4 regions of the Actinoplanes derwentensis genome follow, and region 1 is predicted to be linked to each of the others. Evidence: riboswitches for the same ligand, from Rfam matches in the RefSeq annotation. Region 1 holds a riboswitch; each other region holds the start of a gene.
What was found. A riboswitch is a leader RNA that binds a small molecule or an ion and turns the genes downstream of it on or off. The one in region 1 is predicted to bind cobalamin.

Region 1 (4,063 bases):
TCCCAGTCGACACCGTCAGCGGTGACGTGTGCGCCCAGGTTGACCGAGCCGAGGTTGCAGACGGCGGTCTCGTCGTCGTTGTTGACCTCGAGGATCTCGGTGCAAAGGTTCGACAGGTGGATGGTGTTGCCGGGCTCGCCGGTCTGGTTCGACAGCGCGTTCGAGCGGTCCTTGAACGTCATCCAGCCGTTGCCGGTCTGTGCCAGCGTGCGCATCATCCGGCCGTACAAGTCGCGGGCCTTGACGGTCTTGACCGCTTTCTTCTCCGCGGCCCGGTAAGCGTCGTCGAACGCCTCCCCGAACAGGTCGGGCAACTCCGGGGCCTCGGACGGGTCGATCAGCGACCAGTCGCCGTCGGCCTCGACGCGGCGCATGAACTCGTCCGGGATCCAGTTCGCCAGGTTCAGGTTGTGGGTGCGGCGCGACTCCTCACCGGTGTTGTCGCGCAGTTCCAGGAACTCCTCGATGTCCGGGTGCCACGGCTCCAGGTACACGCAGGCCGCGCCCTTGCGCCGGCCGCCCTGGTTGACCGCCGCCACCCCGGCGTCGAGGGTCTTCAGGAACGGGACGATGCCGTTGGACTTGCCGTTGGTGCCCCGGATCAGCGCGCCCCGGCCGCGGACCCGCGACCAGGCGATACCGATGCCGCCGGAGAACTTCGACAGCTTCGCGACCTGGTGGTACCGCTCGTAGATCGAGTCCAGCTCGTCCTTCGGCGAGTCGACCAGGAAACACGACGACATCTGGGTGTGCCGGGTGCCCGAGTTGAACAGGGTCGGTGAGCTGGGCAGGTACGCCAGCGACGACATCAGCCGGTAGAAGCCGATCGCCTCACGGGCGTCCTTGGACAGGCCACAGGCGACCCGCAGCAGCCAGTACTGCGGGGTCTCCACGACCAGACGCTCGGTCGGGTGGCGCAGCAGGTAACGGTCCGCGACGGTGCGCAGCCCGAAATATTCGAAGCGCAGGTCACCGGCCGGGTCGATGGCGTCGTCGAGCTTGCGGGCGTTCGCGGCCACGAACGCGGCGGTCTCGTCGCCGATCAGGCCTTCGGAGTGGGCGTACCGGATCGACTGGCTGAAGCTCGCGACGCCCTGGAGGCGGACCTCCTTGTCGACGTACGCCGCCAGCAGCCGGGCCGCCAGCTTCGAGTACTGCGGCTCCTCACCGATCAGCTCGGCAGCCGTCTGGATCGACAGCTTGTCCAGCTCAGCGGTGGTCGCGCCGTCGTACAGGCCACTGATCGTCTTGGTCGCCACCCGCAGCGGGTCGACCTCGTCCAGATCGGCGACCCACAACTCGACCGCTTTGACGATCTTGTTGACGTCGACCGGCTCCAGATCGCCGTTTCTCTTACGCACCTGCATCACATGCCGCCGCTGCTCCGGCACACTGGTGACCTTGGTGGTGAGCGTCATGCCCACTCCTCCCTCGCGAGCCCGACGCGTGGAGGACAGACACCAGCCGTCCACGGGCACACGGCCACGCGGACGCTCGGCGTCAGCCGTCCCACGCGGCCTTCAACCGCCGCACATCACCGCGATGCACGGCACGCTGGCAGGTCTTCGGACTCGTGGGCACGGCTCCGGCTTGTCGCCAGAGCCACCTACCGACCGTCGCTTCCCAGGCCCGGGACGGGCCCAGTGCTTACCTGACGGTTGTCGTTCCCACTCACCGCTGCGGGGCAGTCCCGGCCTTGCACCGGGTTCCCTGTTGCCTCGGACGGACCCGTGAGGGCCCGGCCGAACCAGCTGCGTGGAACACCATATCTAGGTCAGGCCAGAAAGTCATAACCCAACATGGTGTGTTCAACACGTCACCCGACAGAGATCAACTAGTCGGGTGGATCATCCTGCGGCAGCCGTCCACCACCCGGACACTCCTGAGGCGGGGCATAGGCCCGGATCGTGCCGTCATGCCGCGCGACCCGCCCCTCGGCGGTGATTCCGGCGATCCGTCCACAGACCGGACACCGGCCCCGGCCGCGCTGTTCCACCCCGCGCCTCCCCCGGCATCGGCGATTCGCTGACCAAGCCATTCTCCGGTCGCGGGTCAAGCGCTGCTAACGTTCGGCGCCATGTGGACCGAGGAGATCGTGGCCGACCGGCCGGCCTGGCGGCACACCCCCTCCGGCGTCGTCTTCCGGGAGGTGCCGGGCGGGACGTTCCGGATGGGCTTGTCCGAGAACGAACTGGCGGCGGTACGCGCGATCGAGCGCAGTGGCGGCGCCGAGGACGACCTCACGTCGTTCTTCGCCGGCGCCGCAGAGGCCCAGCCGGTCCGTGACGTGCACGTCGCGCCGTTCCTGATCGCCCGGCACCCGTTGACGGTCGCTCAGGTTCGGCACTGGCTGCCCGAATATGAGGACGACTACACCGACGCGGAATCCGGCACGGCCCGGCTCGAGGACGACCTGGATGACCTACTTGCTGAACTGCCGTTCCGGCTGCCCAGCGAGGCCGAGTGGGAGTACGCGGCCCGGGGCGGCACCACCACTCTGACCTTCCGTGGCGACGGCAAGCCCGGCGAGGAGCAAGTGCTCCACGATTTCAGGGATGAGTTGCGGACAGCCGACGCCGAGAACGCGTTCGGACTGGCCGCCATGGGCTCAGCGAACGAGATCTGCGCCGACGTGTGGATCCCTGGCTTCACGGGCGCCCCGGACGATGCCCGGCCCCGCACCGGTGACGGTCCCCGGGTGGTGCGCGGCGGTGCCGCCGACATCCACCCGTGGCAGGGCTGCGACGAATGGTTGCTGCTGCTCGCCGCCACCCGCTACGAACATCACCAGTTCACCGCGATCCGCCCGGTCGCGCCGGTCCCGCCCCAGAAATGACCGAAGGACATCATTTGTGTACGTCGCCCGTGCTCACGATCGTGGAAGGTCAGCTCGGCCAGGTGATCCTGAACCGGCCGGAAGCCATCAACGCACTGACCGCCGAGATGGTCGGACTCGTCGCTGACGTGCTGCGGGAATGGGAGTCCGACGACCGGGTGCGGACGGTGCTGATCACCGGGGCCGGGGAGCGTGGTCTCTGCGCCGGTGGGGATCTGCGGGCCATGCACGCGGACGCGGTTTCCGGGGGCACCGGGTCGCTGGAGTTCTGGGCCCGGGAGTACGACCTCAACGCCGCCATCGCCGGATATCCGAAACCGATCGTCGCCTGGATGGACGGGCTGGTGATGGGCGGCGGGATCGGGGTGTCCGCCCACGCGTCACTGCGGATCGTCACCGAACGGTCCCGGCTGGCCATGCCCGAGGTGGGTATCGGTTTCCACCCGGACGTGGGCGGCTCGTGGCTGCTGTCGCGGGCGCCGGGTGAGCTGGGCACCCATCTGGCGCTGACCGGCACGACGATCGGGGCGGGCGACGCGATCACGGTGGGGCTGGCCGACTGTCTCGTCCGCTCCGAGCGTCTCCCGTACCTGATCGCGGATTGGAAAGAAGGGGTCGCGGTGACACCCGGTGACCGGCCCGTGGGGGAACTCGGCGAGGCCCGGGAATGGATCGACGAATGTTATGCCGGTGACGATCTCGCGGTGATCCGCGAACGGCTCGCCGCGCATCCGGTCGAGGCCGCCCGGGCTGCGGCGAAACAGATCGACGGCAAGTCACCGACATCCCTGGCCGTCACGTTGCGTTCACTGCGAACGGCGGCCGGGTTGCCGGATCTGCGGGCGGCACTCGATCAGGAGTACCGGCTGTCGGCAGCGCTGTTGCGGCTGCCGGATCTGGCCGAGGGAATCCGGGCGCAGATCATCGACAAGGACCGCCGGCCCCGATGGTCGCAGGTGCCACCGGGGCTGATGGAGAGCCTGTTCAGGCCGTAGTGACCGGTTCTGAACGGGCGGACTCCGCGGAGACCGGAACCGGTGGCACGGGTCGGGTGAAAGCGCCGATCGCGATGTCCACCAGCAGGAACACCAGCAGCGGGATGCCGAACAGCGGAAGGAACCAGGAGACCGCGAAAACCAGCGGGACGCCCACGACGATCAGCCAGGCGGGCAGTTTCAGCCAGGCCCCGCGCGCGGGCGCCGGACCGCCGAACAGACTCCGGGAGCC
Region 2 (4,063 bases), 640 kb from region 1:
AGCTGCCCTTGCACGTGTAGTCCGAGGTGAGGACGCTGGCGGCGTCGGCGAAGTCGGACAGGTAGCTGCGCGAGTTCAGGAACATGTCGAAGTCACCGGCGAGCACCTTCGGCTCCTGCGCCGAATAGTCACCGACCGTCACCTCGACCTTGATGCCGGCTTCCCCGAGCATCGACTGGATGGCGGTGGCGAGCACCGGCATCTCCGGACGGTTCGGGAACGTCCAGAGCCGTACGGTCAGCGGCTTGCCCGGCCCGTACCCGGCCTGGGTCAGAAGGCTTTTGGCCTCGGCGAGGTCGGCGGCGGGCGGCGGGACCCGCGAACCCCACGGCACGGCGGTGCCGAACAGGTCGGCGGCCGGTGTCGCGGCACCTTGCAGGACCTGGGCGGCGAGGGTCGGCCGGTCGATCGCGGCGGTGACCGCCCGGCGTACCCGCAAGTCGTTGAAAGGTTCTGCGCTCTGGTTGAGGAGCAACTCGACGGTGCGCGCGGCGGGATAGGCGGTCACCGCGCCCCCGGCGGCCTCGACCTGGGCGGTGGCGGCGTGCGGCAGGCCCTCGGCGAACTGCACATCCCCGGACTGCAGGGCCAGCGCCCGGCTCTGCGGGTCGGTCACATAACGCACCGTCACCTTGCTGGCGGCCGGCGCGGCACCCCAGTAGGCGTCGTTGCGCTCCAGCACGGCCGAGTCGGCGCCGTTGACGGCCGACAAGACATAAGGGCCGGTTGCGGTACGAACGACCTGTGGCTGTCCACCCGCCGCGTACGCCGAAGGCGCCAGAATCCCGAGGTTTCCACTGCTCATCCGCAGCGGCAGCACCGGATCGGCCATGCTCGTGCCGATCAGCACCGCACCGGCCCCGTCGGCTTCGACGGTCAGGCCGATGTCACGGACCGCACGCGGCGGCGCGGACACCGTGGAGATGTAGGTCAGCGCGGTGACCACGGCGTCCGCGGTCAGCGGCGTGCCGTCGTGGAACGTGACCCCGTCACGCAGTGTGAACCGCCAGATCTTCGGGTCGGCGGTCTGTTCCCACCCGGTGGCCAGGCCGGGTGCGGGCTGTGCCGACGCGTCGACACTGGTCAGGGTCTCGGCGACACCGAGAGTCATCAGCAGGGCGCCGTCGTCGGCGTCGAAGGCGTACGCGGACCGGGGCGGGAACTGCATCGCCACCGCGATCTCGCCGTTGACCGTCGTCACCGGGGCGGCACCGCCGGAGCAGGCGGCCAGTGTCAGTGCGAGAACCGTCACAGCGGCTGGCCGCAGGCGGGCTGGGAGTTTCACGAAGACCTTTTCCCTCGAAGTGGCCGACGGGCACACGACAGGAAGGGCTCGTCACCCCCTTGGTCATCCCGAGAGACCGCCGGCGGCGCACACCGTCCGGTGTGCGCAGTGCCGGCAGGTCTTCGGACTCGTGGGCGCGGATGTGTTCCAGCCACCTATTGGCCGTCGCTTCCCAGGCCGCATGGGCGGCCCAGTGCTCGATGACGGCGGTCGTTCCCACTCACCGCTGCGGGGCAGTCCCGGTTTCACACCGGGTTCCCTCTTGCGACACCCCACCTGGCGGGCAGGGTGAACCAGCACCGCGGCACATGCTACCGGTGAAGATCAGCACCTGGAAACGGGTCAGGCGGCCAGGCACGCCACCCCGACCAGCGCGGCGAACACCCGCAGAGGTGTACGGCCGGGAGCCGCTCCCGCAACAGCACGGCGTTGAGCAGTACCGTGACCGCCGGATAGAGGGAGGAGACGACAGCCGCGGCACCGACGGCGACCCCGGCCGCGGCCACGGCGAACGCGCCGTCCGCGACCGTCTCCAGCACGCCGACCCCCACGGGCAGCAGCCAGGGCGAGCCGGTGCCGCGCGGCATCCGGATCCGTCGCCGGACCAGGGCCTCGGTGAGTAGCAGCAGACCCGCGATCCCGCCGGCGAGCCGGACATAAGCGGTGGCGATGTACGGATCGTCGGGCGCCGCCTCGTGCACGAGCACGAAGAACGTGCCGAAGCAGAGTGCCGCCCCGCCCGCACACCAGGCCGCCCGCCACCGGGCCCGCCGTCCCGCGCGATCTCCGGCGGGCCAGGACGCGCAGGTCATCCCGGCCATCGCGGCGACCGCCCCGAGGATGCCGCCCGCGCTGAGCCGTTCGCCGTGCAGCAGGCCCCAGGCGACCGGGATGAGCGCCGCACCGGCCGCGACCGGGGCGACCACGGCCAGTGATCCGTCGCGCATCGCCCGGTAGACCAGGCCCATGCCCGGTACGGAGAGTGTGCCCGCGACGGCGCTGATCACCAGTAGCCGCGGATCGGTGGGCAGCGGACCGTCCCGGACGGCCAGGTAGACGAGAGCCAGCACCAGGCCGGTCAGCTGGGCTCCGATCAGGACGGCGCGGACCGGTAGCCGCCGCGCGCCGACCCCGGCGAGAAAGTCGGAGAAGCCCCATCCGGTGGCGGCGATGCCCGCCAGTGCCAATGTCCAACTCAACGCTGTGTGACGCCCCGCAATCCCGGCAGTTCTCGGCGGGCTCGGTGCGGCCGGAACGCGGCGAGCCGCATCCATTGACGGATCCGCCCGCCGACAGATGATTGACACCGGAATGACGCACCTCACGCCAGGGCCGGGAACCAGCCGGGCCCGGAAACCGACCAACACGGCGTTGCCGCAGGGTCAGGGGTGGAAAGTGAAGTCAAGAACACGGTCGGTCACGGCGCTGGTCGCCGGGACGGCCGCGGTGGTGCTGGTGCCCGCGCTGATGTTCGCCGGGGGAGTGGACACCACCGTCATCCCCGGCCTGCCCGACGCCGGGCCGGTCACCCCGTGGGCGTTGCCGGTGGTCACCACCCTGTCCGACCTGCTGGCGGTGCTGCTCGCCGGAGTGCTGGTGACGGCCGCGTTCCTGCTGCCCGGCGACGGTCCCAGCGTCTCCGCGCACGGCTGGCAGCTGCTGCGCCGGGCCACCTGGCTGGCCGCTGCGTGGCTGCTGGTCGTGGTCGCGCGGATCCTGTTCAGCGTCTCCGACGTGCTCGGCGTGCCGGTGCCGGAACTCGGGGTCCAGCCGGTCGCCGGGTTCGCCCTGTCCATCTCGCAGGGGCAGGCCCTGATGTGGCAGGCCGGGCTGATCCTGCTGGTGGTGGTGCTCAGCCGGGCCGGGCTGTCGCGCGGGCTGGCCGCCGTCACCACGATCCTCGCCCTGGTGGCGATCGTGCCGCCCGTGTTCACCGGGCACGCCGCCGGTGCCGGGGACCACCAGCTCGCGGTGTCGAGCCTGGTACTGCACGTGCTCGCCGCGACCCTCTGGATCGGCGGCCTCGGCGGGCTGCTGCTGGTGCGCCGGGCCCGGGCGTTCCCGGAGGCGGTCGCCCGCTACAGCCGCCTCGCGCTGGCCTGTCTCATCGTCACGGCGGTCAGCGGTGCCGCGAACGCGGCGGTGCGACTCGGTGCCTGGTCAGAGCTTTTCGGGAGCCGGTACGGGTTACTCGTACTCGCCAAGGTCCTGGCTCTGGGTCTGGTGGGTCTGATCGGCGCGCTGCACCGCGCCCGCACCCTGCCCGCCCTGCGAACCGGCCGCCCGCGTGCCTTCCTGCGCCTGGCGGTGGGGGAACTCGTGGTCCTCGGCGCCGCGATCGGCTTGGCCGTGGCCCTGTCCCGCAGCCCCGCCCCGCAGTCGGAGGTCGCCGACCTCGACCCGCTGACCGAACTGCTCGGCTTCCCCGCCCCGCTCCCGCCGACCGGGCTGCGGATGCTCGGCGACCCACTGCCCGACATGTTCATCCTTTCGCTCACGGTCGCCGGCATCGCCGCTTACCTCATCGGTGTCGTACGTCTGCGCAAGGCCGGACACCACTGGCCGCTCGCCCGCACCGCCTCCTGGACCGGCGGCCTGCTGCTGCTCGCCGCGATCACCTGCCTCGGCGTCGCCCGCTACGCGTATGTGCTGTTCAGCGTGCACATGATCCAGCACATGGTGCTGTCGATGGTGGTGCCGATCCTGCTTGTCGGCGGCGCCCCGGTCACCCTGGCGTTGCGGGCGCTGCGCCGCCCCGCCGACCCTCGGGTCCGGGGC
Region 3 (4,063 bases), 970 kb from region 1:
AGTCAGGCCGGCTGCCACGCCGGGTCCCGGCCGGTGCCCGCGATCAACCGGGCGAGCCGGTCGGCGTCCGCCGGCACCGGGACCGCCGGGCCGAACGCGCCCATCTTGCGGCCCATGTCACCCATCGTGTCCAGGAACTCGGCCACCGCCGGCAGCAGCGACACGTCGACAGGGTAGGGCTGCCCGATGGCCCGGGACAGGTCCCAGCCGTGCACCACCAAGTCCACCACCATCATCAGCCCGAGAGTGCGATGCGGCAGGCCCATCCCCGGCGACACCCCGTCCAGGACCGCCGGATCCGCCCACGCAATGATCATCTGGTGGGCCTCGGACGCGAAGTCCGCCCGCCAGTCCCCCACCAGGCTGTCCGGGGTCACACCCCAGTCGACCTCCTTACGGTCGGCCACCAGCTGAAAGTTGCGGACCACCTGGAACAGATGCGACAACAGGTCCCGCACCGTGAACTCGGCACACGGCGTCACCGCCGGCAACTGCTCGTCACGCACCCGCGCCACCAGCGCGGTCACCACCGGAACCGCCTTGCCGAGCAGATCACTGATCTCAGTAGACATGGACCCAGCCTAGAAACCCCGACACATCCCGGCCAGGTGAACCAGGCACCCGGCCGGGTGACGCCACCCGCGATCGGCTACTCCTGAACCGGCCGGGCCCGGCCCGGATCAGTCACCATCAACCGGTCGTCAGCGATCTCCGACTCCCCGTTCGCCTCCGCCTCGGTCACCCCGACCAACTGCAGAAAACGATCACCCAACTCCGGATCCGCCGTCAGAATCAGCACCGTCAACCCGGTATCCGGGCCACCGGAGAACGGGAAACCCGTGATCGGCCCCACCAGATCCACCCACTGACCCTCCTCCAGCGGCTCCGCCAGACTGTTCGCATAACCCGCCATGTGCTCCAGCGTCACGAACGGCCACTGCGGCGGATCCGTCTCCGCCCCGCGCACCAGCCGGAACGTCAACTCCACACCCCAACGCCGGCCCAGCCCGTACGTCACATAATGCCAATGCCCGTCCGCCGGATACACCGAACCGGCCTCCAGCACATGCTCACCGGCCACATACGACACATGCCACGGCTGCTCCCGCGGATACAACCGGCCCAACGCCTCGGTGACAACCTCCCACATCATCCCGGCATTCGATCATGAGTCGTGGACTCCCCAGAAGTAGCGGGGTGCCACCCACGCCGCCGCCCCCGGCCGACCACCGCCGCCACCACACCCGCCAACAACGCCAGACCCGCACCACCGGCAGCGAACAAACCCGCCCGATCCCACTCCGGACCACCCCGGCGCGCCAACGGCACCGGCGACACCGCCACCACCGCCGCCACCTTCGGACCCGCCTCCTCCGTCAGCGCCCGATACGGATTCAGCAGCCCGAACCCGTACCCGGCACTGCGCGCCCCACCCGGAGCCGGATCCACCGACCGCAACAACCGGTCCGTGATCTCCGCCGCACTGTCACGGGGAAACCGCTCCCGCAACAACGCCGCCGTCGCCGCCACGAACGGCGCCGCGAAACTCGTCCCCTGCACCACCCGATGACCCGACACCGGCGACAACACCGTCACCGCGTCACCGAACGCCGCCACATCCACATGCTCACCCGGCTGCGAGAACTGAGCCAGCGACCCGTCAGCGGCCACCGCACCCACACCGATCACCCCCGGATAACCCGCCGGGTACGCCACCCCACCATCGACACCACCGTTACCGGCAGCGGCCACCACCACCACGTCCGCAGCGACCGCCTCCGCGACCGCCGCCCGCACACCCGCATCCTGACCCGGCATCACCAGCGAAATGTTGATCACCTTCGCCCTGGCCGTGGTCACCGACCACCGGATCGCCTGCGCAAAAGCAGCCGCACTCGACGACCCCTGCCCCGCATCGTCCAGATCCGAATCCTCACTGACCCGCGCCGGCACGATCGTCGCCCCCGGCGCCAAACCCTGCACCCCGGAATCAGCCTCCGGCAGCCCCGCGATGATCCCCGCCACCGCCGTCCCGTGCCCCGGACAGTCCTGCCGCGCATCCGCCGCACCATGCAGAAAATCCCGTCCACCCAGCACCCGGCCGGTCAACTGCGGGTTCCGCGCCACCCCGGAATCGATCACCGCCACCCGGACACCGGCACCCGTGGCCAGACCCGCCAACCGGGCCGGCGCATACGCCTTCAACTCCGCCGGAACACCCGGCGACGTCACCCCCGCACCCAGACACTGCGCCGCACTCGCCGGCCCCACCACAGGCACCACCACACCCGCGACGAAACCCACCACCACCGCAACCGGCAACCGCACGAAACCCACCCCCGGTACACCCCCGACGACCGGCGTGGATGCTACCGGCCACCAGTTGTGCCGCCACCACCCCGGCCGTTAAGTTGAAGCCAGCCAATTCTGCGGCGAGTGAGGAAAACCGGTGAGACTCCGGTGCGGTCGCGCCACTGTAAGCCGAACCCCGTCACGGGCAGGCGAGTCAGGACGCTCACGCGCCGCAGGCCCCATCGATCGGGACGCGTCATCCCGAAGGAGGAACCACTCCATGCCCAAGGCACAACCCCTCGCCGTACCCACGGTCTCCACCCGGCTCCTCGCCACCGCCGCGGGATTCACCGGCATCATGCTGCTCCTGGCCTACCTCGTCGCCTTCGACCAGGGCGGCATCTCCCAAAGCGGTATGTACCTGCACGAACTCATGCACGACGGCCGCCACCTGCTCGGTGTCCCGTGCCATTGACCACCCCCGTCCCCACCTACATCCAGCTCCTGCTCCGCGGCCTACTCGCCGGCCTGATCGCGGGACTGTTCGCCGGGACCTTCGCCTACGTCGCCGGCGAACCCCACATCAACGCCGCCATCGCCATCGAAGAAGCCAACGCCCCGGCACTCGCCCCCGGTGAGGCCGACGAAGAAGCCCTCGTCGAACGCGACGTCCAGAGCACCGTCGGCCTGCTCCTGGCCACCGCCCTCTACGGCGCGGCCCTCGGCGGCATCCTCGCCACCGCCTACACCGTCCTGCGGCGCCGGCTGCGCACCGGCAGCGACACCCAGGCCGCTCTCGGCCTCGCCGCAGCCGCCCTCACCGGCATCGTTCTCGTGCCCTACCTGAAATACCCGCCCAACCCACCCGCCGTCGGCGACCCCGACACCATCGACCAGCGCACCATCGCCTACCTCGCCGTCCTCATCCTCGGCCTGGTAGCCGTCTGGGCCGCCGTCCTCGCCGCCCGCACCCAGACCCACCAATGGCGCCGTGCTACCGCCGGCACCATTGCGTTCCTGATCGTGGTCACCATCGCCTATCTGATGCTGCCCACCTTCAACGAGGTCCCCGACGACTTCCCGGCGACGCTGCTGTGGAACTTCCGGATCTCGTCACTCGGCACCCAGACCATCCTCTGGACCGCCCTCGGACTGACCTTCGCAGGACTGCTCAACCAGCTGGCCACCCGCACCGGGCAGCCCATCGCAACCCCGGAGCCCGCCACCACCGCGTGACCGGCGACGTATGAAGACAGTGAGGGCAGCGCCCTCACTGTCTTTGTATGCAACCAGTGCCTGATACCAATAGGCCCATGACCGCGCCACAACACACCATCACCGTCGACGACCTGACCGGACCCGCCATCGCCGCCCTGCTCCAGGAACACGTCGACGAAATGCGCGGCATCAGCCCACCCGAGAGCAAACACGCCCTCGACCTCGACGGCCTGCGCCGCACCGGCATCACCCTCTGGACCCTGCACGACGGCGACCACCTCCTCGGCTGCGGCGCCCTGAAACAACTCACCCCCACCACCGCCGAGATCAAATCCATGCGCACCGCCCGAACCGCCCAGCGCCGCGGCGTCGCCTCAGCCCTACTGACCCACCTGATCGCCGAAGCCCGCCACCGCGGCTACACCGACCTCTACCTCGAAACCGGCACCGACCCGTTCTTCGCCCCGGCCCGCACCCTCTACACCCGCTTCGGGTTCGTCACCTGCCCACCGTTCGCCGACTACCGCCCCGACCCCCACAGCATCCATCTCAC
Region 4 (4,063 bases), 620 kb from region 1:
CGATGTCCTCGGGGGTGCCGAGGCGTTCCATCGGGTTGAGCGAGGCGATGTGGTTGATGACCTGCTCGCTCTTGCCTTCGAAGAACAGCGGCGTGGCCGTCGGGCCGGGTGCGACGGTGTTGACCATGATGTCGCGGCCGCGCAGCTCGCGGGCGAGGACGAGGGTCATGGCCTCGACGGCGCCCTTGGAGGCGGCGTAGGCGCCGTAGGTGGGCATCTGCAGCCGGGTGATGGACGTCGAGAAGGTGATGATCGCTCCACCCGCGCGCACCTGCCGGGCGGCGAGCTGGCTGACCACGAAGGTGCCGCGCACGTTGGTGCGCTGGATGCGGTCGAAGGTGTCGAGGTCGGTCTGCGCGATCGGCGCGAGCGGCATGATGCCCGCCGTGTGCGCGACGACGTCGACGCCGCCGAAGGTGTCCGTGGCGTGCTGGAACAACGCCGCCATCTCCGCGGGGTCGGCGACGTCGCCGCCGAACGCGGTGGCCTGGCCGCCTGCGGCGACGATCTGCTTCACCGCGTCCTCGGCCTTGGCCTCGTTGCCGCTGTAGTGCACCACCACGGCGATGCCGTCGGCGGCCAGGCGCTCGGCGACGGCGCGACCGATGCCGCCGGATCCTCCGGTCACGATGGCGACGCGGGTGGGAGTGAGGTTGCCGGACATGTGCCCTCCAGGTATGTGGACTAGGTGTCCATATAACCGTAGCGAGATAAAGACTAGTTGTCCACTAATCTGAGGGCGGAGTTGTCGAGACGAGAGGAACGACCATGGCTGAGCAGTCGTCGCCCCCGGTGGCACCGCAGCGACGAGGACGTGGCCGCCGGCCGGCCGCCGAGGTCCGGGCAGGCGTGTTGCGTGCCGCCACCGAGCTGCTGCTGAGCGAGGGGATCAAGGCGGTCACGTTCGACCGGGTCGCCACCGCGGCCGGCTCCAGCAAGATGACCCTGTACAAGTGGTGGCCGTCCGCCGGGGCACTGGCAGCGGAGGCCTACTTCACCCACAGTGAACCCATTCTGGAGTTCCCCGACACCGGCGACATCCGCGCCGACATCACCGCACAGCTCTGCACCTTCGTCAGGCTCCTCAACACCGACGGCACCGGCGCGATCCTCGCGGGACTGATCGGGGTGGCGCAGACCGACCCCGAGCTGTCCGCGGCGTTCTCACTGCACTACTCGGCCACCCGCCGCGCGCTCGCCATGGCGGCCTTCGAACGGGCCCGCGAGCGTGGTCAGCTGCGCGACGACCTCGACCTCGGCATTCTCGTCGACCAGCTCTGGGGAGCGTGCTACCACCGCCTGCTCATCCCCGACGCCCCCCTGACCGAGGAATTCGCCATCGCCCTGGTCGACAACGCCCTCGACGGCGCGGGGAATAGGGCGGCCGGGACGAGACGATCGGTGTCGGGACGGATGGGGCGTACCCCGTAGGATGGGTGGGCAGTCGGTTCGCCCGGTTCGCCAGATCGGGTGTCGTAAGAGGGAACCCGGTGGGAAGCCGGGACTGCCCCGCAGCGGTGAGTGGGCGACGGTGCGTGCCCGCGAGTCCGAATACCTGCCACTGCCCGCGCCTGACCTGGTGTGGTGTTGTCGGTGACCTCGAGGGCGGGTCGGCGGTGGGAGAACAGCTGATGATGCACGCGCCGGTCGAGGAGCGGCTGAGTGCCGGGATACTCGCCCGGCGGCTCGGTGTCGCCCCGACCACCTTGCGGACCTGGCACCAGCGGTACGGACTCGGCCCGTCCGGGCACGAGTCCGGGCGGCATCGGCGCTACACCTCGCACGACGTCGCCGCGCTGACCGTGATGGCGCAGCTGACCACCCGAGGAGTGCCCGCGGCCGAGGCCGCCCGGCAGGCCCGCCGCGAGACCACATCATGGACTGCCGACCGTCCGTGCGGTGACCCTGGTACCGACGCGGAAGCCCGTGGGCTGGCCCGGGCCGCCCGCCGGATGGACGTGCTCACCCTGCGGGAGACCCTGGCGGCCTCGGTGGCCGGGCATGGTGTCGTGCACACCTGGCACACCATGGCCGGGCCCGCGTTCAGTCACATCGGGCACGCCCGCTACCCGGAGACGCGCAAGGCGATCGCGCGGCGGCTGCTCACCCGTACCCTCAGTGAGGTTTTTGCCGCGGTGCCCCGCCCACCTGCGGGTACGCCGGTCTCGGTGCTGCTGATGGCCGCCGACCACGGCCGGGACGTGGCCGCCCTCGACGCACTCGCCGCCGCGCTCGCCGAACGCGGAACCGCTTCGATACACCTCGGCGCCGGCCTGTGCGGGGAGGTGATCGGCGGCGCGGTGGCCCGGGCCCGGCCCGCGGTCGTGGTGCTCTGGTGCGACGGTCCCGGACCGATGCCGGCGGAAATCCTCGCACCCTGCATCGGTGACCCGGCGTGGCGGCCGGCCGTCGTCGAAGCCGGACGAGGCCGGGCGTGCCCACACCTCGCCGACGCGGTGGCGGCAGTCGCCGGGCTGGTCGCGGCGTGACCCTTCGAAAACAGGATGGCCGGAACGGTCGCGGCGTGACCGGGGCGGCTCTGGAAGCGGCGGCCCGGCTCGGCCCCTACTTCGCGTGGGAACCCTACGACGGTGAACCCGGCTGGCGGCCGGTGCGGGAACTGCTCGACCCTGACGTGATCGCCCAGCGGGTTCGGATCGGGCGGCGGACCCTGGCCGGGCTCGGCGGGCTGGACCACGCGGACATCGACGAGCGGGCCGCGGCGTCGATCATCTTCCTCGGGCTCGCGTCGCGGCTGCTGTCACCGCTGCTCGGGGCGGTGGCCACCGGCGGCGTCCTGCCGATCGCCGACGTGGAACGGCTGTGGTGGCGGCAGGTCGAGGCGGGACCGATTCCGATCGCCTGGCACGGACTCGACAGCGGGCCCGGCACAGCCGAACTCTTCTCGCGTACCGCGATCCGGGGTCTGGTCGAGCCGGTGCTCGACGTCTTCCGTGAGCGGTTCCGGCTGTCGCCGCAGGTGCTGTGGGGCAATGTCGCCTCGGCGCTGGGCGGTGCGGCGGGCATGATCGCCGACGCGATGCCGGGCGCCGCCGAAACCGCCGCGACCCTGGTCACCGGGTGTCTCGAACTGCCGCCACTGCGGGGAACCGCCACCCTGACCCGGCCCGATCCGGCGCGGGCCCGCTGGTACCTGGCCCGCAACAACTGCTGCCTCTACTACCGCATCCCCGGCGGCGGCACCTGCGGCGACTGCGTGCTGAACACCCGGCGGCCGGGTTAGGAGGGTTCGGGCGCCCGAACCCTCCACCCGCGCAGAGGGCTAGCGCAGTTCAGCGGCCGCCGCTACCAGGTGACGCAGGGACGCCTCGGTCTCCTCGTACCCGCGGGTCTTCAAGCCGCAGTCCGGGTTCACCCACAGGCGGCGCGCCGGAACCGCCTCGGCCGCGAGCCGCAACGACGCGACGACCTCCTGCTGGGACGGCACGCGCGGCGAGTGGATGTCCCACACGCCTGGGCCGACGCCGCGGCGGTAGCCGATGGTGGCCAGGTCGTCGAGCACCTCCATCTTGGAACGGGACGCCTCGATGCTCGTCACGTCCGCGTCGAGGGCGTCGATCGCGCCGATCACCTCGCCGAACTCGGAATAGCACAGGTGGGTGTGGATCTGGGTGGCGTCGGTGACACCGCTGGTGGCCAGGCGGAACGCGCCGACCGCCCAGTCCAGGTAGGCCTTCTGGTCGGCGCGGCGCAGCGGCAGGGTCTCCCGCAGGGCCGGTTCGTCGACCTGGATCACCGTGATCCCGGCGGCCTCCAAGTCCACCGTCTCGTCACGCAGAGCCAGCGCGACCTGGTCGGCGGTGTCCGGCAGCGGCTGGTCGGTGCGGACGAACGACCAGGCCAAAATGGTGACCGGGCCGGTGAGCATGCCCTTGACCGGCTTCGCCGTCAGCGACTGGGCGTACGTGGACCAGGCCACCGTCATCGGGGCCTTGCGGGACACGTCACCGTGGATGACCGGCGGGCGCACGCAGCGGGAACCGTACGACTGGACCCAGCCGTGGTCGGTGGCGGCGAAGCCGTCGAGTTGTTCGCCGAAGTA

Region 2: it holds a riboswitch for cobalamin, as region 1 does, so the genes downstream of both, BLU81_RS08970 (ABC transporter substrate-binding protein) here and BLU81_RS05860 (ribonucleoside-diphosphate reductase subunit alpha) in region 1, are expected to answer to the same signal.
Region 3: it holds a riboswitch for cobalamin, as region 1 does, so the genes downstream of both, BLU81_RS10665 (CbtB domain-containing protein) here and BLU81_RS05860 (ribonucleoside-diphosphate reductase subunit alpha) in region 1, are expected to answer to the same signal.
Region 4: it holds a riboswitch for cobalamin, as region 1 does, so the genes downstream of both, BLU81_RS08930 (MerR family transcriptional regulator) here and BLU81_RS05860 (ribonucleoside-diphosphate reductase subunit alpha) in region 1, are expected to answer to the same signal.

The regions. Positions count from the first base shown of each region.
Region 1 covers NZ_LT629758.1:1,326,849-1,330,911, reverse strand. The annotation lists gene BLU81_RS05860 (ribonucleoside-diphosphate reductase subunit alpha) at 1-1,418, opposite strand, end outside; cobalamin riboswitch at 1,540-1,767, opposite strand; gene BLU81_RS05855 (formylglycine-generating enzyme family protein) at 2,078-2,836, shown strand; gene BLU81_RS05850 (enoyl-CoA hydratase/isomerase family protein) at 2,851-3,831, shown strand; gene BLU81_RS05845 (PepSY-associated TM helix domain-containing protein) at 3,821-4,063, opposite strand, start outside.
Region 2 covers NZ_LT629758.1:1,962,806-1,966,868, forward strand. The annotation lists gene BLU81_RS08970 (ABC transporter substrate-binding protein) at 1-1,252, opposite strand, end outside; cobalamin riboswitch at 1,382-1,598, opposite strand; gene BLU81_RS08975 (EamA family transporter) at 1,597-2,484, opposite strand; gene BLU81_RS08980 (cytochrome c oxidase assembly protein) at 2,681-4,063, shown strand, end outside.
Region 3 covers NZ_LT629758.1:2,295,191-2,299,253, forward strand. The annotation lists gene BLU81_RS10645 (LLM class oxidoreductase) at 1-1, shown strand, start outside; gene BLU81_RS10650 (TIGR03086 family metal-binding protein) at 3-572, opposite strand; gene BLU81_RS10655 (suppressor of fused domain protein) at 650-1,153, opposite strand; gene BLU81_RS51485 (S8 family serine peptidase) at 1,150-2,328, opposite strand; cobalamin riboswitch at 2,418-2,537, shown strand; gene BLU81_RS10665 (CbtB domain-containing protein) at 2,573-2,767, shown strand; gene BLU81_RS10670 (CbtA family protein) at 2,758-3,528, shown strand; gene BLU81_RS10675 (GNAT family N-acetyltransferase) at 3,606-4,063, shown strand, end outside.
Region 4 covers NZ_LT629758.1:1,943,963-1,948,025, forward strand. The annotation lists gene BLU81_RS08920 (SDR family oxidoreductase) at 1-664, opposite strand, end outside; gene BLU81_RS08925 (TetR/AcrR family transcriptional regulator) at 769-1,431, shown strand; cobalamin riboswitch at 1,429-1,576, shown strand; gene BLU81_RS08930 (MerR family transcriptional regulator) at 1,632-2,489, shown strand; gene BLU81_RS08935 ((2Fe-2S)-binding protein) at 2,525-3,244, shown strand; gene metE (5-methyltetrahydropteroyltriglutamate--homocysteine S-methyltransferase) at 3,284-4,063, opposite strand, start outside.